Regions from separate parts of the Shewanella submarina genome, predicted to be linked through region 4. Evidence: predicted binding sites of a transcription regulator. Region 4 holds the regulator's gene; each other region holds the start of a gene.
The links. Region 4 encodes sigma-54, which starts transcription at its own class of promoters, with help from an activator protein. Its sites were predicted from a motif close to GTTGGCACGNNNNTNGNNT; they were not measured.

Region 1: ACFOE0_RS15950 (S8 family peptidase) is a predicted target of sigma-54. The motif match lies at 2,222-2,240, and genes of this name have one in related genera.
Region 2: ACFOE0_RS06110 (YggN family protein) is a predicted target of sigma-54. The motif match lies at 2,083-2,101, and genes of this name have one in related genera.
Region 3: fliD (flagellar filament capping protein FliD) is a predicted target of sigma-54. The motif match lies at 2,657-2,675, and genes of this name have one in related genera.

The regions. Positions count from the first base shown of each region.
Region 1 is NZ_JBHRTD010000017.1:445,029-450,706, reverse strand. It holds gene ACFOE0_RS15960 (hypothetical protein) at 273-779, shown strand; gene ACFOE0_RS15955 (SDR family oxidoreductase) at 1,214-1,921, shown strand; gene ACFOE0_RS15950 (S8 family peptidase) at 2,246-4,126, shown strand; gene ACFOE0_RS15945 (DUF3080 family protein) at 4,226-5,242, opposite strand; gene ACFOE0_RS15940 (hypothetical protein) at 5,620-5,678, shown strand, end outside.
Region 2 is NZ_JBHRTD010000006.1:699,949-705,626, reverse strand. It holds gene ACFOE0_RS06115 (LysR family transcriptional regulator) at 1-857, opposite strand, end outside; gene ACFOE0_RS06110 (YggN family protein) at 1,264-2,046, opposite strand; gene glsB (glutaminase B) at 2,247-3,161, opposite strand; gene ACFOE0_RS06100 (50S ribosome-binding protein YggL) at 3,161-3,487, opposite strand; gene trmB (tRNA (guanosine(46)-N7)-methyltransferase TrmB) at 3,582-4,298, opposite strand; gene mutY (A/G-specific adenine glycosylase) at 4,564-5,634, shown strand; gene ACFOE0_RS06085 (oxidative damage protection protein) at 5,645-5,678, shown strand, end outside.
Region 3 is NZ_JBHRTD010000015.1:302,107-307,784, forward strand. It holds gene flgL (flagellar hook-associated protein FlgL) at 1-387, shown strand, start outside; gene ACFOE0_RS13210 (hypothetical protein) at 471-1,487, shown strand; gene ACFOE0_RS13215 (flagellin N-terminal helical domain-containing protein) at 1,592-2,392, shown strand; gene fliD (flagellar filament capping protein FliD) at 2,733-4,088, shown strand; gene fliS (flagellar export chaperone FliS) at 4,103-4,483, shown strand; gene ACFOE0_RS13230 (hypothetical protein) at 4,493-4,909, shown strand; gene ACFOE0_RS13235 (flagellar hook-length control protein FliK) at 4,899-5,678, shown strand, end outside.
Region 4 is NZ_JBHRTD010000001.1:340,529-346,206, reverse strand. It holds gene kdsC (3-deoxy-manno-octulosonate-8-phosphatase KdsC) at 1-162, shown strand, start outside; gene lptC (LPS export ABC transporter periplasmic protein LptC) at 159-719, shown strand; gene lptA (lipopolysaccharide transport periplasmic protein LptA) at 706-1,263, shown strand; gene lptB (LPS export ABC transporter ATP-binding protein) at 1,260-1,991, shown strand; gene ACFOE0_RS01550 (RNA polymerase factor sigma-54) at 2,137-3,612, shown strand; gene hpf (ribosome hibernation promoting factor) at 3,643-3,930, shown strand; gene ptsN (PTS IIA-like nitrogen regulatory protein PtsN) at 3,933-4,376, shown strand; gene rapZ (RNase adapter RapZ) at 4,373-5,224, shown strand; gene ACFOE0_RS01530 (HPr family phosphocarrier protein) at 5,214-5,486, shown strand; gene mgtE (magnesium transporter) at 5,669-5,678, shown strand, end outside.

The DNA.
Region 1 (5,678 bases), on a different contig from region 4:
TGTTAATGCGGAATTCTTAACTTCATCCGGGGATCTAATTGAAAAATATCGATACTTTATCTTGCCCGATTAATATTAAAAAATGCTGGTTGGCCATTTTATCTGTATAGATAACCTTCACTGCTTGCGGAGTGGAACACATGCATTGATTATCATGGTATAACCATACAATAGCTTTTCACCCTGACTAACTTACTGTTGTAAATGATATTTCTAAGCCCTATAATTTCTTAAGTATAAATGGTGTAACCATTTTATCAGGAGAAGAAAAAGTGGAATGGAGATATCACGGCGAAGCGCCCCGGGCTGGCCGCAAACTGTTACTGATCCAGGCTGATGAAATCAGTTTGACCGTACCTATGATTTATCGGTTTTTAACCAGCGAAAACATTCAACGTAAACCGGATTGGTATCTTGTCTCGGTTGCCTCAGCGGGCCGATTAACAGAGCACCCAATTTATAATCAGTTGATTGATAGTCTGAGAGCTTTGGTTAATAGTCACAGACAAAAGTCGGACTTTACCGCTGAGCAATTGAAAGCAACCAATAGTCTGTTGAACCAGTTCTTCAGTGATCTCGGATGGCGCGAAGCCCGTAAAGAAATATCGCAAATTAAAAAGCGTCAAAAGAAAGCGCACATTGAAGTCAGTAAAGACATTATTAATAGACTAAAACTCTATATGGAGCAGGAGAGCTTCGATAGTTTCGACCAGGCTCTGGATAATCTTTTATCCGAACATGCCGCATCGCAACTGCTGGATTCCATCGAAGAAGAGTAAAGGAATCAGCGAACCCAAATATTCGGCCATATACTTAGGGAAGAGGGAAAGGGCTGTCGCCTGTATTTGCCGCTTCCCTTCATTCTCACTTTTACCCAGGTAATTTACATGTCCCGAAACGTTACGATTGATGTCTTGTATAGATTGGAACCAGGTTGTCTTGGACCAACAGGTACTGAACATGTCGAACCATTTTGTGCACTGGCCAACAAGGCTATCTCTCATTTTATGACTGATATGGTTACCTGCCGCATGGAACCCAGGTACGACAAGTCTTTACCAGAAATCAGTTACAGCATGGGAAACAAAAACTTATCACAGGATCAGGCCGCAAATTGTTTACAGGTTTTTGACCTTCAACTCGACGATTTTGAAGATCAACTCCATGACAAAGTGTCACATCTTACCGTTCAATATTTGTCGAGGTTGTAGCTATGGTCAGTAAAACTCAAAAGCATGTTTTGATAACCGGCACTAACAGAGGTATTGGGTTAGGCCTGGTCAAAGCCTATTTAAATGACGGCTGGCGGGTATCCGCCTGTTGCCGCAGTCCGGAAGACGCTATCGAATTGACTTCACTGATGGAGTTGGATGATGACTTGGCAGTATACGGGTTGGATGTCACAAATTATGATGAAATTCAGAGTCTTGCTTCAGCTTTGCAAGGCGTGCCTCTCGACCTGCTGATCAATAATGCCGGCTATTATGGGCCGAAAGGTGTCTCATTCGGTAACACCAACGTCAGTGAATGGGAAAAGGTTTTTGCGGTCAATACTATTGCGCCACAGAAGATGGCAGAAGCATTTCACCCCAACCTTTGTCTGGCAGATTGCGCTTGTATCGCCAATATGAGTTCCAAAGTCGGCAGTATGGAAGATAACCATTCCGGTGGAGGTTACCTCTATAGATCATCAAAAGCCGCTTTAAATTCAGTAACAAAAAGTCAGTCTCTGGACCTGGCGGAGGATGACATTATTGTGGTTGCCTTGCATCCGGGTTGGGTACTTACCGATATGGGAGGCCCCAATGCACTGATCGATATCGAGGCGTCTGTCATCGGGTTGAAACGAATATTGGATACTATCTCGCCACTTAATACAGGTTCATTTATTGATTTTTCCGGTCAGGAAATTCCTTGGTAATCTTTTATAGTGTTTACAACACAGAATCATTCAAACGACTGATTAACTAACCCTTGCGGTATAGTTGTCAGTCTAACTTGTGCCACACCAAAATGGTTACAATCTGTTACATTTGGCGGTTTTGGGCGTATTTATATACTTTCCTACGGTAGTAATATTAATGGCTTAGTACAAAATTTAGTTAAGAAATTTTAGCGATTTCTGTCAACTATCCTTTCCAAACCCGGGATTTAATCCATACCGGATCCCTCGGTTAATGCAGACAAATGTCACAATCCACGTACTTTAGATATCGCCGATTTTGGCAAGTATTTGGAGATAGACATGTACAACAAGAAGATAATAGCGGCCTCTGTGGCCACTCTGTTTCTGCCTTGTGTTCAGGCGGCCCAGGTGTCAATTGAACAGGAAGTACAGGCCAAACTTATCCCGGACAACTACATTGTTGTCTTTAAGACCCCAACTGTTCTAAGCCTCAATACCCCAATGGCAGTTCAGGATTTTGCTACCCAGCAGGGTGCCATGCTTGAAAACCAGTACTCAGTTCAGGTGAAGAGACACTTCGGTGATGTCCTCAATGGCGTGCTGGTAAAGGCCAATAAAGCACAGCTCAAGGCATTGAAAAAGAACCCAAATGTAAAATATGTCGAGCAAGACCAAATGGTCACTATTGCCCCTCTGGCCGCCGGTGATCAAAGCGGTGCAACCTGGGGATTGGACAGGGTAGATCAACGAGATCTGCCGCTGGATAATAACTATCACTACGACTATGACGGTACCGGCGTAACAGCTTATGTTGTCGATACCGGTGTAAGAAACAGCCACGCCGATTTCGGCGGCCGCGCGACCAGTGGTTATGACTTTGTCGACAATGACAGTGATGCATCTGACTGTAATGGTCACGGTACACACGTTGCCGGCACCATAGGTGGCAGCACCTGGGGTGTAGCTAAAAACGTCGATATTGTCGGCGTGAGAGTATTGGACTGTCAGGGTTCCGGCTCTTACTCAGGCGTTATTGACGGTATTAACTGGGTGAAGAACAACGCTTCCGGCCCATCAGTTGCCAATATGAGTCTGGGTGGCGGTGCTTCTCAGGCCGTAGATGACGCAGTTAATGCGGCAGTTGCAGCTGGTGTAACCTTCGTTGTGGCTGCAGGCAACGACAACTCCAACGCCTGTAATTATTCACCGGCCCGAGCCGCCGACGCCATTACTGTTGGTTCAACCGCCAACAATGATGCACGCTCGAGCTTCTCAAACTATGGCTCTTGTCTGGACATTTATGCGCCGGGTTCCAGCATCACATCTACCTGGCATACTTCCAACTCAGCCACAAACACCATCAGTGGCACCTCGATGGCAGCACCACATGTTGCCGGTGCTGCAGCCTTGCTGTTGGATCAGACTCCTGGCCTGACGCCTGCTCAGGTTGTGTCGACTCTGACCTCTCGCGCCTCTGACGGTAAGGTCAGTGATGCCAAAACAGGTTCTCCGAATAAGCTGCTTTACACCCTTGAGGGAGATGGTGGTGGCTGTACCACAGATTGTCCTCCGGGCAATGGCAATGAGCTGACCAATGGTCAGGGTGTTGCTGTGTCAGGTGGCTCAGGCTCTGAAACCGGCTACTTCATCAGTGTACCGGCTGATGCAACCAATCTGTCAGTCACTCTGGCAGGCGGCAGTGGTGATGGCGATCTGTATGTACGATATGGCGCAGAGCCAACAACTTCTACCTGGGACTGCCGTCCATACAGAAGCGGTAATAACGAAACCTGTGACTTCAGTAACCCAGCTGCAGGTGATTGGTACGTGATGGTTCGCGGTTACACCAGTTACAGTGGTGCGACGCTGACAGGTACCTATACAGTTGGTGGAGGCGGTGGTGGCTGTACTGCTGATAACTGTCTTGAAAACGGTGTTCCTGAAACCAATCTCAGTGGCGCACGTGGTTCTCAAACCTTCTACACCATCGATGTACCAGCAGGAATGACCCTGACAGTACAAAGCAGTGGCGGTAGTGGTGATGCTGATATGTATGTTAAAGCGAGCAGTGAGCCGACCACCAGTGACTGGGATTGTCGTCCATACCGTTATGGCAACAACGAGACTTGTAACCTGACCAATGGCTCAGCAACCACGTACCACATCATGTTGCGTGGCTATAGCTCATACTCAGGTTTGACCCTTGAGGCCAGCTACTAAAAGTTATTTATAGTCATTAATAGCTGGTAATAGCTGCTTAAATGTGAAAGTGACAAGACCCGCTTCGGCGGGTCTTTTATGTGTTGCCAATAATGCATGTCAGAATAGGTTTCCACAGGAATCCTGAAGCTGCTGCCACCAGGCAACATGCTGTTTAATTTGTGCTTCCATGCGTCCGTGCAAGGTATTGTCGTCGCCTTCACCAAAGTAAAAATTCACCCCTTCGGCCATAGCGGTTCCCTTGAACAGAGCGATAAGATCAGGCCCCAACCTAAGTTGGATCTGTCTTAACTTCGACAAATAGGCCTGGGCCCCGGGCAGATAATACTTACGAAACACTGTCGCCAGGATCTCCCGGGAACGGTTATTGCCGCGCTTAACACACTCACGGAAGTCTGGGTTGGCCGCCAGCAGCAAATTGACCTGCTCCAGGGCTGCCAGGCTATCCCGGCTTCCCGCCATATAACGCTGCAGCAAACTGTGTCGATAAAACTGCTCAAGGTTGGACTCTACAAGCTCAGTATCAATCCGCTCAAAATTCCCTTTGGCCAATGCCTGTTTCATTAGCAGAAGGCTCTTAACGGCCATTTCCAACTCAGTAATCCCGGCAAGGGCGTTGTCCAGTTGCATACTGGTTGACCCTGCAAACAGACTTTGCCTCAAGCTGGCGTCATTGACCAGCATGCGATCAAAGGCGCTGACAGCAGTTTGTTGCTTGTCTGCCAGTGCCAGATTGAGGGACTGGGTAAGTTCAGGAGATTCGTCCGACAGGGCAGAGATGCATTCCGGGGTGAGCTGAATAAAGCGAACGTGGTAGATAAATTGCTGGCTGGCCGTAGAGACCTTTCCAAGGGTACTGTTTCGCTCACTGACCAGAGCCCCCAAGCGGCATCTGTCCAGCTTAAACAGGTCAAGCACTCCTACGCTGACAGTGCTCTCTGTCTCGGGAAGCCTGGGTGGTTGGAACAGCGGGACGGCATAATTCGGGGCAGGGGCACTGTCGTCCATCACCGTCTCAAGCCGACTCATGTAGTTGTCCCACACCCCTTTGGCATCCTGCGCTGGTGTGCAGGCTGTCACTAGCCCCAAAGCGACGATAATAAGCGCTGGTTTCATCAACTCCTCCTTCTGTAGGGTTTGTTGACCTTTGAAGATGGTTTTTGCAGCTTTTTGTCGTTGTTTTATACAAAGCAACGCGATTGTAGTGTAGTTGTTCTACATAAATGAGCGTTAATGCAGTAGAAAGCGACGACAAACGCTGCCCGAAGGGCTCGGCTATACGCGCTTTACTCTTTGTTGCAAGGTATTTGCTTAGGCCCACTAGGCGGCACACCTTGCGTCGCGACTAAAGCGCGTCTTTCTCGAGCAAAATTCAACCATTAAAGGCCAACAGACCCTTGTGTATACGTATTACTGAAGGCAGAGGGACACTGTTGGCGAGAAATTGTGCGCTAAATAGGTTATACTGACTGGCCAACTAAAGGATGGAAAGTATGAAAACAGATATTGAAAAACTACAGGAAAAACATCCCGGGCTGGTTCATAGTGTCGA
Region 2 (5,678 bases), on a different contig from region 4:
GCACTGACCTTGGGTGCCAGGTGCTTACGGCGAGGATACACAGCCTGCAATGGCAGATGATGGCTCAACTGCCAATCGCGCAGCAGCGGCACCAGTGTACCCTTCTCTATCTCGCCTTCCAGCAGATAGCTGGCCAGGTAAACCACACCCAGGCCATTGATGGCGGCCGACTTAAGCGCGGGGGCATTATCTACCCGGAAGTTACCGTTTACCCCTATCTCACAATAGTCATCACCCTTACGGAATTGCCACACACTGTGCTCATGCCACTCGCCGTGATACACCAAGCAGTTGTGGTCAACCAATTGCTCCGGACGCTCAGGCGCGCCGTGACGGGCGATATAGTCAGGTGAAGCCAACAACATAAACTGACACTTCATCAAAGGTCTGGCGACCATACCCAGAGGTAATTGCTCAGACATGGTGAGCAGCAGATCAAGCCCCTCACTGACAACATCCACTTTATGGTCCAGCAAGCTCACCTGAAGCTCCAGCTCCGGGTGGGTCGTCATAAACTCAGACAGCGCAGGAATGATATGCATGGTACCGAAAGACTGGGAGATACCCACCTTCAATACACCACGGGTGGCATCATTGAGATTGTGAACACTGGCCACAGCCTGGTCAGCATCTCTGAGTAACTCTTCACCCTGCACATACAACAGGTGGCCAGCTTCTGTAAGGCTGAGGCTTCGGGTCGTTCGCTGAATAAGCTGTACCCCAAGTTTGTGCTCAAGATCCGCGACCTGAGTACTCACCTTGGATTTGGAAATTCCCAAACGACGGGCGGCAGCACTGAAACTTCCTGCCCTGGCTACATGGGTGAAGATAGCTATCGGTTCTAAGAGTTCTAACATGGGAATCGCCTTCGTTCGCTTCGCTGTTATTATTATTCCGCCGGTCAAACTGAGCGCGAACGCACAGAGACTACGGTCTTGTTTTTAAAACTATGAGAATAATTCGGCGAACAATCAAGCCAAGAGAAAAACTATCCAGATTTTCCGAGGCTACTGCTCAACATTCGCCATCTGTGGACATTTTGGCGGGAGTATAGCAGACATTCTGTCTATTTTTAATATAACCAGATAAAAGTCAGTAACTTCCTGTTCGGAGAAGTTTGATTGTTGGCTTTAAGAAATCAGCTGCGTGACTTTTGGGAGAGTAAAAAAATCCCCTGACACCCAATGGATGCAGGGGAAAGCGGGATGTATTGTCCAAATGTCAGAACGGGAGTATCGGAATAAAAATCAAAGTTCGAAAGTTTTACATCTGATTGCTGTCGGCTTCGGTCAATCTGAAACTGGCCAGTTCGGGAATAGCCTTACGCATTTTCGCTTCCAGTTTGGCAATCTGTTGGAACTCGTTACACATCTCAGTGGCACGGGCTTCAATCGCTTCACCACGGGCTTCCATCGCCAGTTCAATCTCCTCACCTATGTTGTCCATTTTCTGGCTGAAAGCTTCAATCTTATCGTCAAAGTTTTCACCATCTGAGTTCACCAGCTGAGCACCAACATTCATCATAATGGTCCCTATGGACTGCATCATCAGCTGCTCAATCTCCTTTTCAAACTCTTCGTCAAACGCCGCTTCGATGGTTGAGTCTGTGGCGCCAAGGTAGTAGGTGTCACCATTACGGGAAGCTACATCATCGAGGCGGTCACGGACGTTATCCATCAACTCAGCCAGCTGAGCGCTGCTCTCACCCAGCAACGGGGTCATAGCCATACCTATAGCTTCGCCAGCCAGAACAATAGTGTCGTTCACCAGGCCAATCACCTCTGGCACCTGAGTCGCCAACTCATTTTCATACTGGGTAACCAACTTACGCTGAGAAGCACTCAGTTCAACCGCCTCACCATCAACAAACAGCTCACCGGAGCGGAATTGATACTTGGTGTCATCTTCCTGAGTGACCACTACCTGATTAGGCTCAACCATAAGATCGTAGTTAATGGAAATATCACACTGATCTGCGGCCATCGCCAGTGAGCAGCCAGCCAGAGTCAGTGTCATTGCTGCGGTAAATTGCTTGAGTGCTTTCATTGTTCTGTCCTTTTCCTTGTGGATATAAATAAGACATAGCGAATGCTGTGCCAAAGCTAATAACCAATTGATAAGAAAAGAAAATAAATGATTAGCCAGGATATCCCCCGAAAACAGGGATAGGCAATTCCACAGCATAATGGTGAAATTGCCCACTGATTGGTGATTATCTCAACAAAGGGGGAAAGCCCGGACAGTCCTTAGAAAATAGAGCGCCCCAGACTTTGGCTGAGACCTTCGAGTATGGCGGTTCCGGCAACTGAGTTACCCTGCAGATCCAGCTCAGGCGACCAGACGCATACCGACATATCGCCGGGAATAACGGCAATGATACCGCCACCAACACCACTCTTGCCCGGCATACCTACCTTGTAGGCAAACTCTCCTGCACCATCATACAAACCCGAAGTTGCAAGCAAAGCATTAAGCTGTCTGGCCTGTACAGGTGATATCAGCTGCTTACCGGCCAATGACTGTCCCTTATTGGCCAGGTACATCATGGCGCGGGACAGGTCTGCACAGCTCATTCTGAGTGCGCAATAGTGGAAGTAACTACGCAGCACGGTATCCACATCATTGTGAAAATTGCCAAAGGACTTCATCAAATAAGCAATGGCGGCGTTACGGGCACTGTGCTCATACTCAGATCGGGCAACCTCTTTGTCATAACAGATTTGAGGGTTACCACTGAGATTGCGGACCAACTCCAACATTCTGTGCTTGGGCGCACTGAGTCTGCCCTGCAACAGGTCAGCAATTACCAGCGCACCGGCATTAATAAACGGATTTCTGGGAATACCCCGTTCCAACTCCACCTGAACCAGAGAGTTAAATGAATGACCCGAAGGCTCCTTCCCTACCCTGTCCCAGATTTCAGGCTCTTCGTAGAGTGTCAGAGCCAGTGTCAGGCTAAAGACCTTGGAAATACTCTGAATGGAAAATGGCTCAAGGTAATCACCTGCACCTATGGTGACGCCATCGGGCGTGGTGACGGCTATACCCAGTTTATTGCCACTGATTTTGGCCAGTGCAGGAATGTAATCTGCCACTTTACCCCGGCCCAATAAAGGCCGGGCTTGCTCCACCAATTGCTCAAGCAGTTGTGGCTCTGGCATTAATCCCACCAGAGATCGTAAAGTTCAGTGACTTCTACGTTGGATGCAGGCTGAGCTTGCCAGAAAGCCAACACGGCGTTGCGATCGTCATCGCTGCACTTGCCCAGCTTCTGAGTGGCAACTATGCCTTCCCAGCTCTTATGTCCACCACCGTGGAAGCCCAGCTTGCGTGCCTCAATCACTTCGTCGATAAACTTATCAACCAGCTGATCGATCTGTTCTTCGGAAACGCTGTCCTCGAACGTCCAGTGAACGTCAAAGCCCAACTCCTGAAACTCATCAACGCGCAACTTTTTGCGCAGACGACGGCTGCGATTGCTTGCCATAGTGACTCCTTATTTTCTGAAAGGCAGAAGATCTGCCCTCCGGGGAAGGCGCACCCAGGGCGCGCCGGACAGAAAGCTGAGACTCAGTGGAAGATTAGTCCACTTTCTCGAACATCAGATCCCAAACACCATGACCCAAACGGTGGCCACGGGCTTCAAACTTGGTCAGAGGACGGTGATCCGGACGGGGAACATAGTCATTGGTTCCGGACTGGTTGCGGTAACCTTCTGCCGCGCTCATCACTTCCAGCATATGCTCGGCATAGTTTTCCCAGTCAGTAGCCATATGGAATACGCCACCAACTTTCAACTTACGGCGGATAAGCTGAGCAAATTCGCCCTGCACGATACGGCGCTTATGATGGCGCTTCTTGTGCCAGGGATCAGGGAAGAACAGCTGAACGCGTGCCAGAGAACCATCAGCAATGCTGTTTTCCAGCACTTCAATGGCATCGTGGTGATATACACGCAGATTGGTCACGTCAGCCTTACCGGCATCACTCAAACAAGCACCAACGCCGGGCTTGTGAACTTCAATACCGATAAAGTTCAATTCAGGAGCAGCAGCAGCCATTTCCACCAGAGATGCGCCCATACCAAAACCGATTTCCAACACAGTGTCCGCGTCGCGGCCAAATACTGTGTTCAGATCGATACTGTCAGGGGTATAGTCCAGCCCCATCGTCGGCCAATAGGCCTCCAGAGCCTGTTCCTGACCTTTGGTCAAACGGCCTTCTCTCAATACAAAGCTGCGGATTTTACGCAGATATTTGCCTTCTTCATTAAACTCAGCGGTGGTCACTTCGCTCATTGTTGCCTCGCCTGATTTGACGCCCAAAAACGGAAAAGAAGGGCATTATCCAAAGTTCACCCCACAGCGCAAGCTTTTCAGCCTTTACATGGGAAATTTTGTGGACAAATTACTGCGTATTCCTGCGAACCGGAGACAATAGCCGACAAGAGTGATCCTCTTATTGCCATCACAGGTATTCAGTGCGGACATTTGGTATTGTCTGACCTGTCGGGGCTGGCTACACTGCCCCCGCACCATTGGCACAAGCAGCAATCGGAACACTATGACACAGCAAGCAAGGCAGCAACAAGTCGCCCCCTTCTCTGACCGAATCATTGAGTGGTACGGACAACATGGCAGAAAACATCTGCCCTGGCAGCAAGATAAAACGCCGTATCGGGTGTGGATTTCAGAGATCATGTTGCAACAAACTCAGGTTGCGACGGTTATCCCTTACTATCAAAAGTTTATGGCCAGATTCCCGGATGTGGTCAGCCTTGCCGATGCCGATACTGATGAGGTGCTTCATCACTGGACAGGTCTGGGTTACTACGCCCGGGCCCGTAACCTGCACAAAGCCGCACAAAAAATACGTGACGAATTCAATGGCGTGTTCCCCGATGATTTTGAACAGGTGCTGGCTTTGCCCGGCATAGGCCGCTCTACCGCAGGCGCAGTGTTATCTCTGTCGTTGGGACAGCATCATCCAATTCTGGACGGCAATGTGAAGCGTGTATTGGCCCGTCATGGTGCGATTGCCGGATGGCCCGGCGAGAAGGCCGTAGAAACCCGCCTTTGGGAGCTAACCGGCCAATACACTCCTGTTGTCGGGGTTCAACAATATAACCAGGCCATGATGGATATAGGGGCGAGCATTTGCACCCGCAGCAAACCCTGGTGTGAACTGTGTCCGGTCGCAACAGATTGCAGCGCCCAGCGTCAGGGGCGGCAAACCGAGTTTCCCGGTAAAAAGCCGAAGAAACAGATCCCGGCGAAAAACGCATTTATGCTGATCGTTCAATCCGGCGATACCGTGCTGCTCAACAAGCGGCCTCCTGCGGGCATCTGGGGCGGACTTTGGTGTTTTCCTCAATTTGATACTCAATCAGATATGCAGGCTTATATAGAAGCGCAGGGCTTCACCACAGCGCCAACTGAGTTTGATGCTTTCCGCCATACCTTCAGTCATTACCATCTGGATATCAGTGCCTGGCATATCCCGGCCAATACCGCAGTCGAGTCTCAAATCATGGAATCCGGCAAGAGTCTCTGGTATAACCTTCGTCAACCCGAAAAAGTGGGTCTGGCCGCAGCAACCGAACGCTTGTTGACCGGACTTTCAGCAGGAAACTAAAGGAGTAACCATGGCTCGTACCGTAAACTGCGCCTATCTGAAAA
Region 3 (5,678 bases), on a different contig from region 4:
ACCGCGGGAGAGTTTATGTTTGCCAACGGCAGCATGGATATCCTCAACCAGACTCAGCAGCTGATCGATGCCCTCAATGACCCGGCTCAGGGACCGGGAGAAGCCGGTTTCGATAATCTGGTGTCCGGCATGATGACCACGCTCAACGACTCTATGGACAGCTTTAACGCTGCGATTACCGATATCGGTGGCAAGCAGAACAGCCTGGAGCTGGCCAAAGGCGCACACGAAGAGATGGTGCTGTTTAACGAAGAGGTGATAGGCGAAACCGAAGCGCTGGACTACCCCAGTGCCGTATCTGAATTTCAGATGCGATTGACGGCTCTGCAGGTGTCCCAGCAGAGCTTTGTCAAAATCAGTCAGCTGACCCTGTTTAACCATATGTAATACCGGCTCTGGCGCATCACGACTTCCCTTGCGGCATCGGCTCTCTTAGACTGATGCCGCCTTTCTATTAAGAACCCAGCAATATGATTAACGGTGTATCCGACGCGCTTAAGCTGGCGGGACAACTCGCCCCGGTCAGCCAAACGGTAAAATCCACAGCCACAGGCAATTCCCCTGCCCAACAACAGCCGCAGCTGCTTGTGGGTCAGTTCCGCCATGCGGCGTTTGAACGCTGGGCCAAAATGACTGAAGCCCAGCACAGGGTCAGCTCTGCACAGTTGGCTGTACAGGCACAAAGTCAGATACATCAGATGCTGAAACAGATGTTGCAGCTGCTACCCCAGGCCCGCAACCAACAACCTCAGGCACAGGCACAACTGGAACAGCTGCGTGGCGAATTAAGCCGTCAACAACCCAGCTACCTTGGGCTGCCGCTGCTGGACCATCAATTTAATCTCAGACTGAATCAACAGCGTGCTTTGCGTCGTCGCTTCCGCCTTAAGTCGGTCAACCTTGCCTCAAGTAAAGCCAGAGACGAGCAGATCACCCTGCAACTGCCCACAGCTGAAGGTCCGCTGATACTGAGTATCACGCTGGCTGCCGGTGATGATGGTCACTCTCTGTGTGAACAGCTGACCCGTGCACTGTCCCCGGCCGGATTACAGGTCAGTTTTGATGGCAGCGAATCCATTTTTGAGTGTGATGACAGCCAGTGGCCACTGCTCAAAGAGGGACTGCTGCTGAAAGGACAGGGCCAAAGACTACCGGCGGGAGACACCCGACTGATTAAGGTGCAGGAGCAGTTGCACTGGCAGGACCCCAGAGAGTGGGATCTGAAAACGGCTCAGGGTTTGCAGCAAACTGAGATAAAACTGACCAAGACCTGTCGCAAGCTGGAAGCACAAATCCGCCAGACCAGAGCCCAACTGGCTCACCTGGGGAATGTGTTGCATACCCGCCCGGACACCCCAGAGCCGGAATTGTTGGAAACCATCAGCAATCAATTTGCCAAAAGCCCCTTCTCCGAGCAGCTTAAAGCCCTGTTGGCTCAGGCAAACCTGGGACGCAATCAGGCAAAAGACCTACTAAAAGAAGTTTAAATACAACAAGTTATAAAATATTTTCAGTAATAAATTCAGTTTGGTTTTTCCCTGTCGCTCTTTTTTCTCTGAGACATGAATAATTTCGCAACGGAGACTTAACCATGCTGTCTGTACACACTAACTACTCTTCTCTGGTAGCTCAGAACTCTGTAAACAAGAACAACAGTCTGCTGTCCACTGCCATGGAGCGTCTGTCCACAGGTCTGCGCATCAACGGCGCTGATGACGATGCAGCCGGTCTGCAGATCGCCAACCGCCTGAATGCCAACGTAGTGGGTATGACCACTGCCAGCCGTAACGTTAACGATGCGACTTCCATGCTGCAGACTGCTGACGGTGCCCTGGACGAGCTGACCAATATCGCTGAGCGTCAGAAAGAACTGGCGACCCAGGCTGCCAACGGCGTGAACTCTTCCGCTGACCTGACCGCGCTGAATGAAGAATTTACAGCGCTGAAGACTGAAGCAGCCCGTATCTTAGGCAACACCGAGTACGCAGGTAACAACCTGTTCACCAAACTGAACGCTGGTGTTGATTTCCAAATTGGTGCAAGCAGCACTGAAAAACTGAACGTAGGCATTACAAGCCCTACTGCTCTGACCGGAGACCTGACAACTCAAGCCAACGCGACTGATGCTATCGACGAAATCAACACTTACATCGATCAAGTAGGTACTGCGCGCTCTGATCTGGGTGCCAACATCAACCGTCTGGAGCACACTGCGTCCAACCTGGCTAACGTCACCGAAAACACAACTGCTGCTGCAGGCCGCATCATGGACGCTGATTTCGCCACTGAATCTGCTGCCATGACCAAGAACCAGCTGCTGGTTCAGGCCGGTACCAACGTACTGTCCAAGGCCAACCAGAACACTGGTCTGGTTATGGGTCTGCTGGGCTAATACCTCCTCCTTTCCTATGTTGTCTGCCAACGCCCTCTTCGAAGGGCGTTTTTTATTGCCCTGTTCCCAATTACCCCAATAAATCTCCCGCCCCGGCTTTAAACCACCCTTGCCACTGCCGCCTTAAACAACAGAGAACAGGCAGGAAACACAGGAAATTTCGGTTCCGCCTCTTCCTCTTTACAGGGGAAATCCAGGATTTCCCCCGGTGCTCAACCAAAACAGTAATCGCTTTAAAAACTGAGCCTTACATAACTTTAAACAGCTGGCATATGGCTTGCTATGGCAGAGCAGAGACTCAACCCATAGCCTGCGCCCGGACCAGCGCAGGAGGATAAGCATGATTTCCGGAATGAGCGGCGCCCAATTTGCCGAACAACTGATCGCAGCCGAGCGTATGGGCAAAGACCAGCTGTACAAAGCCAAGATGGACAAATATGAAGACCAGCTTGATGCCTACAAGCTGCTGGACAGATCTATGGACAAGATCATCAGCAAGCTGGAAAAGCTGGAGAACGGCTCCTTCGAAGCCAAGAAGGCGGATGTCACCGGCGAAAACGCCACTGTGACCGTCAGCCCAGACTCTCCTGCCGGCGATTATGAGCTGCAGGTACACCAGCTTGCCCAGGCCCATCAGCTGAGTAAGACCTTCGGCTCAGAAACCGACCTGCTGCCAACATCCGGCGTGCTGAGTATCAATGTCGGCGGTAAGCAGCTTGATCTGGATATGTCTGTGCTGAATGCCGATGGCAGCAAAACCGTCACCAGCCTGAGAGACATGATCAACGACCATCCTGACAACCCGGGTGTGCAGGCCAGTCTGGTTCGTACCGGCGGCCAGGTCGAGCTGATGATGACAGCCAAAGACACCGGTGCAGCCAGCACCATCTCTGTGACTATGGATGGCGCTGACTGGGGTATGACAGAGCGCCGTGCCGCCCAGGATGCCCAGATCACCCTCAATGGTATCGCTATCTCCAGCAGCTCCAATCAGCTGACCAATGTGATTGATGGCATGGATATCGAGCTCAGACAAACCCACGCTGCCGGTGAGTCCAGCATGATCAGCGTTAAAGCTGACTATGAGGCCAGCGAACAAGCGGTAGAAGACTTTGTCGATGCGGTCAACGACCTGCTGGATCAGATCAACTCACTGACCCGCTCCATGGGCGCAGAAGCTCTGGATGAGGACGACAAGGATAAAGACGATGAGGACAAGGATGATGATGACGATCGTCCCACCTCAGTCGACGAAGACCAGATAGGCATTCTCAAGGGCGACAGCACCATACGTAACCTGCAGAGCAAACTGCGCAATATCGTGTTTGCCGACGCCCCCAACGGCATGCGTCTTGGCGATATCGGTATTGAGCTGACCCGTAGCGGCAAGCTGGAGATCGACTCTGAAAAGCTGACTGATGCCCTGAAAAACAATCCGGCCGGTATCACAGAGATGTTCACCTCTAAGGGTGGCCTGGTTGATCAGCTGGAAAACACCATTGAGCCCTTCACCAAATTCGACGGCTATCTCGACAACAAGAAAGACACTCTGGACGGTCAGATAAACCGGGTGGAAGACAACATCGACCGACACAACCGGCTGATGGAACAGAGATACCAGATCTACCTGGGGCAGTTCACTGCGATGGAATCCGCCATCAACGAAATGAACTCCGCCAGCATGCTGTTTTACTGAGGACACCTCCCATGATGCTAAATGAACAAGACCCTTTCAGCGGCTACCGTCAGGCCAGCCTTGAGGCCCGCGCGGCCTCGGCCAATCCCCATGAAATGGTACGCATGCTGCTGGAAGGTCTGCTGGAAGAGCTGGCCCGTGCCGCCGGCCACATGCAGCGTAAGGCCTTTGAAGACAAAGGTAAGAGCATAAACAAGTGCCTCAACATAGTGCACGGTCTGGACTCCATGCTGGATATGGACAATGGCGGTGAAGTAGCGGTGAACCTGAATCGTCTGTACGACTACTGCAGCCGTCAGCTGGTCAGCGCCAGTGTCGATAACAACCCCAAAGCACTGCAGCCTGTGGTCGAGGTGATCACCCAGATCCAGGAAGGCTGGGCCAACCTGAACTGAGGTATGCAGATGAATAACTCCTCCAACAGGGAAGTCCAGTACTGGAAACAGTTTCAACATGCGCTGGTGACCCATGCCGACAATGGTGACCTTGATGCCCTGCGGGCGGTTAACCGCAAACTGGTTAACGCGTTGATTAAACGTGGGCAGCCCCGTAACCATGCTGAACTGGTGGCCAGACAGGAGCTGGCACAGTGCCATCAGGCCATTATCCATCGCCTGCAACAGGACAAAGATCAGCTGGCGGAAACCATGCAGAGCTTCCGCGCCAGTCAGGATGGTTTGAACGCTTATGCGATGACAGCCTTGAGCTCCGAATCAGCCCTGAGCTCACAGTCAGCCCTGAGCTCAGGCGCCACAGTCACCACAAAGCCAGAGCAGCCCCAGCGACAAGGTAAAGGATATTCCTCCCCCTATGGCAATTGAACTTCTTTACGCTCAGCCCCAGGCGCACTCTCACAGCCAGATTAAGGGATCTTCCGGGACTGATTCACTACAGCCGCAATATAAAGCAGATGAGCAGACCTCAACTGAGCCCGGTGACAGTGGCAGCTTTGCGGAATATCGCCGTCAGGCCAGTAAGCAGGCCAGCGCCGAGCAAGCCAGCACCGGGAAAGCCAGGGACACAGACAAAACGTCTCAGGCGTCATTGCCCCGGGATGAGACCACAGAACCTGAGGTCGATGGCTTCAGCCAGCATACTGCATATGCCTCTCATCAGGCAGGTACGCCGCTGTCCACTCAGTTCTCAGCTGTGCACTCGGGACAAACGTCAGGCGCAGTGACAGGCACCCATGCCCAACTTAACCCTCAGTCCACAGCCCAACCTTTAGCTCAGCCCGGCAATCCGCTCAATGGCCAGCCGAAAGGACAGGACTCTGCTCTGAACACACCTGCACAGCCACTCTTCGGGCCTGCTGTTGCTACACCTTTTGTTGCTGCGTATGGCCAGAGCCAGGCTCAGGTAACCGCGTCCGGCTTGATTGATGGCAACAGCGCGACCACAGCAGCGGTAAGCGCGACAGCAGGCACTGCGCCGCAAACCAGTCTGACCCAGGCAAGCGGTCATACCCAATCTCTCTCCTCCCTTTCGGGAGGGACATTATCGTCACTGCAAGGAACAACTCTGCCCGGCGCAGAAGCCAGTCCGGCTGACTGGTTAACCCAACGCAGTGCCGGAGAGCTGATGCGCAGT
Region 4 (5,678 bases):
GTGGGACTGGCGGTTTGCGTGGCGGATGGCCACCCCTATGTAAAACAACATGCCGATATGATTACTCATGTATCCGGCGGTTTTGGTGCGGTCAGGGAGCTGACCGACCTGTTGTTGATGAGTCAGGATAAGTTCGACGCTGCCCACGGGATGAGCATATGAACCGCATTACGCTGGCCATTGTGCTGTTCTTTTCCATTGCGCTGGGTCTTTACTGGCAGGTGCAGCTGAAGAAAAGTGAGCAGCAGTCCAGTACAGATTCTGGCATAGTCCAGCCAGATTTCGTAGCAGACAACCTTAAAAGCGTCAGCTACAACGAAAAAGGTGATGTGGAAAGCCGGGTGTCGGCTGAGCATATGGAGCACTTTGAAGCCAATAACCTGACACGCTTTACTCAGCCTGTGTACCTGCTTTATCCGGATGATGGCGCCGCCCATTGGCGCATTTCAGCCATCGAAGGTGCACTGGATAAAGAGGACAACATAGTCACCCTGCAGAATAATGTTATCATCGACGCCATAACGCCGAATGAACCGCTGCAGCAGTTGAGAACCAGTTACTTACAGCTGGATCTAAACACCATGATCATGCGCTCCGACCGGGTGATTCAGGTGGATGGAATGAACTTCAAAGTGGAAGGCACAGGCCTCTATGCCGATCTGAATGCGCAGACTGTAGAGCTGCTGAATCAGGTAACAGGAATTTATGAACCAAACTAACAGACTTATCGCAGCCTTACTCTGCACCCTGAGCCTGGGTGCTGTTGCTGCTACCGACGACCTCACCAAGGAAGTTCACATTGCGGCCCGCAGCCAGGAAGCCGATATCAAGAACAAGCGCGTTGTTTATAACGGCCCGGTAGTAGTTACCCAGGGCAGCATCAAGATTCTCGCGGATGAACTCAGTGCCAGCCAGGGCGATGGCGAAACGATTCTTATCGCCACTGGCAAGCCTGCCACTTACACCCAGACACTGGACAATGACCGCCCTGCGACGGCCAGTGCCAATGAGATCCGCTACAACATCAGTAAGCGGGTACTGACCCTTGTAGGCGCAGCCGAAATTGAACAGGACGGCAGTAAAGTGACCGCTCCCCGGATTGTGTATGACATTCAGCTGCAACAGATGAAAGCTGAAGGCAACCAGAACCCGGATGACAGAGTTCATACTGTTATTAAGCCTGAAAACTTCCAGAACGATGTGAAGCAAGAGCGGCAGAAGTCTGACGAACAACAGCAAGATAAAGAGCAACCAGAGTCATGAGCGAACTGACGCTGAAAGCCGAACACCTGGCAAAAAGTTACAAAAACCGTCAGGTGGTAAAAGATGTCAGCCTGGAGGTCAAAACCGGTCAGGTTGTTGGCCTGCTGGGCCCCAATGGCGCGGGCAAGACCACAACCTTCTATATGGTTGTCGGCCTGGTGAAAAGTGATAAGGGCGCTATCTATATCAATGATGATGACCTGACGCTTGATCCCATGCACATGCGAGCCCGCAAAGGTATCGGTTATCTGCCTCAGGAAGCCAGTATTTTCCGTAAGCTGTCTGTTCGCGATAACATTATGGCCGTACTGCAAACCCGTAAAGCCCTCAGCAATGAGCAGCGGGAAGAACAGTTAGAGCACCTGCTGGAAGAGTTCAACATCACTCATATCCGTGATTCCATGGGGATGGCACTGTCTGGTGGTGAAAGACGCCGGGTAGAGATCGCCAGAGCCCTGGCCGCCAACCCCAAGTTCATTCTGCTGGATGAACCTTTTGCCGGTGTTGACCCTATCTCGGTAATAGACATCAAAAAGATTATTGAACAGCTTAAAAGCCGTGGTCTGGGCGTCCTGATCACTGACCATAACGTACGGGAAACCCTGGACGTGTGTGAGCATGCCTACATCGTCAGCCACGGCAATTTGATCGCCGAAGGTACCCCGGCAGAGATCCTGGATAACCAGCAGGTGCGTGCAGTGTACTTGGGCGAACAATTCAGGCTATAGTTAAGGCGTATGCCTCTGTGAATGCCCCCGAAAGGTGCGGCCTGAATATCAGGTACAAAGGAAACGCACCTTTCCCAGGCCAATGGACAATCCGGCTCTCGAGAATTTCCACTAAAAATATTCTAAACAGGGATTTGCGGTAAACATGAAAGCGTCACTCCAGCTTAAACTGGGTCAGCAGTTAACTATGACGCCTCAGCTGCAGCAGGCGATTCGTCTGTTGCAGTTGTCATCACTGGAACTCCAACAGGAGATCCAGCAGGCACTGGAATCCAATCCGTTACTGGAGATGGACGAGGAGCAGTACGACTCCGAGTCAGAGGATAACCCTACAGACAACACCGCCGAATTCGACCAGGAAGATTACTCAGCCACAGCGCAGGACAGCTCCAGCGTTGAAACCTCCGATGCCGTCACCCAGGAATCCATGCCGGAAGATCTGCCCATGGACACCACCTGGGATGAGGTCTTTACCGCAGCACCGGTCTCCTCTGGCCCCGCCATGCGCGATGACGATATGCCTTTTCAGGGAGAAACCAGCGAAGGCCTGTACGAGCACCTGGAATGGCAAAAGAACCTTACCCCTTTCTCCGAAAATGATTACGCCATCGCCACCGCCATTATCGAAGCCATCGATGAACGCGGTTATCTGACACAAAGCACTGAAGAGGTGCTGGAAGCTCTGGGTGATGACGAAATTGAGCTGGACGAAGTTGAAGCTGTACTCAAACGTATTCAGCACTTCGACCCTGTTGGTGTGGCTGCGCGGGACCTAAGCGAGTGCCTGCTGATACAGTTGCATCACTTCGCACCGGACACCCCCCATATCGACAATGCCCGACTGCTGATTAAAGAGCACCTGGAGCTCATCGCCAACCGGGATTTTCGTACCCTGATGCGCAAAACCCGACTGAAAGAAGATGACCTGAGAGAGGCGATCAACCTTATCCAGACATTGAATCCAAGACCTGGATTGCTGGTTAGCCGCGAGAATGATGAGTACGTGATTCCCGATGTCTCGGTCGCTAAAAAAAGTGGCCGCTGGGTGGTAGAACTCAACCCCGACTGCATGCCCAAACTGAATGTAAACCAGCATTATGCCGCCATGGCCCGCAGCACCCGCAACCAGTCGGACAGCCAGTTTATTCGCGGTCATCTGCAGGAAGCCAAATGGTTTATTAAAAGCCTGGAGAGCCGCAACGATACACTGTTGAAAGTGGCCAATTGTATTGTACAGTTCCAACAGGGCTTTTTTGAATTCGGTGAAGAGGCCATGAAGCCTATGGTGCTCAACGATATCGCCGAAGCTGTCGAAATGCATGAATCGACAATTTCCAGGGTAACCACCCAAAAATACATGCACACCCCCAGAGGGATTTTCGAATTGAAGTACTTCTTCTCCAGTCATGTCGGTACTGAAGATGGAGGAGAATGCTCGTCCACTGCCATCCGCGCCTTTATCAAGAAACTGGTGGCGGCAGAAAACCAGAAGAAGCCGTTGAGCGACAGCAAAATGGCCCAGCTTCTGGCAGAACAGGGAATAAACGTTGCCAGACGGACTATCGCCAAGTATCGAGAGGCGATGCTGATTCCGCCTTCCAACCAGCGTAAGAGTTTATAACCCTACCCGGAACAAAGGAGGTAGCTATCTATGCAAATCAACCTGACTGGACACCATATCGAGATCACCGATTCATTGCGTGAATATGTTGAGAACAAATTCACCAAGCTTGAACGCCATTTTGAACAGATCAATAATGTGCACGTTGTGCTGAACGTTGAAAAACTGCAACAAATTGCAGAAGCAAAACTGAATTTAAATGGCGGCGAAGTCTTCGCAACTTCTGAGCATAGCGATATGTATGCCGCCATCGACGCCCTGATCGATAAACTTGATCGTCAGGTGATTAAACACAAAGAGAAGCTGACAAAACACTAACGATGGAACTTCGTACCATCCTGCAGCCGGAGTGCGCATCCTGTGCCACTCCGGGCAGTAAAAAAAAGGTACTCGAGCTGGTAAGTAACCTGATTGCCGCTCAGTACCCTACCCTTTCCTCACAGGAAGTTTTTGAAAGCTTGCTGGCCAGAGAGAAAGTAGGCAGCACAGGAATCGGAAACGGTATTGCCATCCCCCATGGCAGACTTTCCAGTATAGAGCACCCCATAGCAGTTCTGGTTAAATGCACAGAGCCTGTTCCCTTCGATGCCATAGATAATCAGCCAGTAGACCTGCTGTTTGCGCTATTGGTACCGTCGGAGCAGTGTCAGGAGCATTTGGCGACTTTGTCTGCTATGGCGGAAAAACTCAGTGACAAACAGATCGTCAAACAGCTGCGTAAAGCACAGGACGACGCAGAACTCTTTCGGGTTATCACAGCATGAAACTGGTTATCGTATCGGGCCGCAGTGGCTCAGGAAAATCTGTCGCCCTCAGGGCACTGGAAGATCTCGGCTACTACTGTGTCGACAATCTGCCACTGTCCATGATTGCGACACTGCTTGAGCAGCTGCAAAGCACTACAGATCAAGTCGCTATCAGCGTTGATGTGCGTAACCTGAAAGATCAGGACAAGATACTGGAGCAGCAGCTTGCCTCGCTGAAAGACACTGAAATTACCAGTTTTTATCTGCACTCAACCGATGAAATCCTGCTGAAGCGCTACAGTGAAACCCGGCGTTTACACCCACTTTCCCGCAATCACTCCTCGCTGCAGGAAGCGATTAAGCTGGAAGGTCAGTTGCTGATGCCCCTGTCCAAGATGATGGACCACTTTATCGATACCTCCTCCCTGAATGTTTATGACCTGAGTGATAAGGTCAGACAGATTCTGATGGGGCATGTTGAGAAAGAGTTGGTTATCACCTTCGAGTCTTTCGGTTTCAAGCATGGTATGCCTACCGAAGCGGATTTTATGTTTGATGTTCGCTTCCTGCCAAACCCGCACTGGGAGCCGGACCTGCGACCTTTGACCGGTTTGGATCAGCCGGTGCAGGACTTCCTGAACCGTCAGACTCTGGTGAACAAATTTATCTGGCAGATTGAAAACCTGCTGGAGACCTGGTTGCCTCATCTGGAGCGCAACAATCGCAGCTATCTGACCATAGCCATCGGCTGTACCGGCGGTCAGCACAGATCTGTGTTTATCGCCGAACAGCTGGCCAAACGTTTAAGCCAAAGTCACCACACAGTGAAAGTTCGTCACAGAGAACTGGCTCAAGATGAAGCTTGAGCGTCAGGTCACCATCTGCAATAAACTGGGATTACACGCCAGAGCTGCCACCAAGTTGGCAATTCTGGCGAACCAGTTTGATGCCAGTGTCACCCTTTCAAATGGCGAGAAATCCGCAAGTGCTGCCAGTGTGCTTGGTCTGCTGATGCTGGAATCAGGCAAAGGCAAAACCATCTCACTCAGCGCCGAAGGCGATGACGCCGAAGCCGCACTGGATGCTATCTGCGCCTTGATTAATGCCAGATTTGAAGAAGATAAATAACCCTCCAATCAAGCTCTCAAGCTGAACCCAAGCTGTCAGATAAGCCTGACACAGCGATTTTTTCTGTATAATTTCAACATCTGAGCTATTATGCATAGCCTTTCCGGGCTCCCGGCCCATGGCTGGCTTCTGCCAGACCAGAAAAAATCTCTGTCAAAGGAATCGGTATCAGGGGGAATCACATGCCGATCG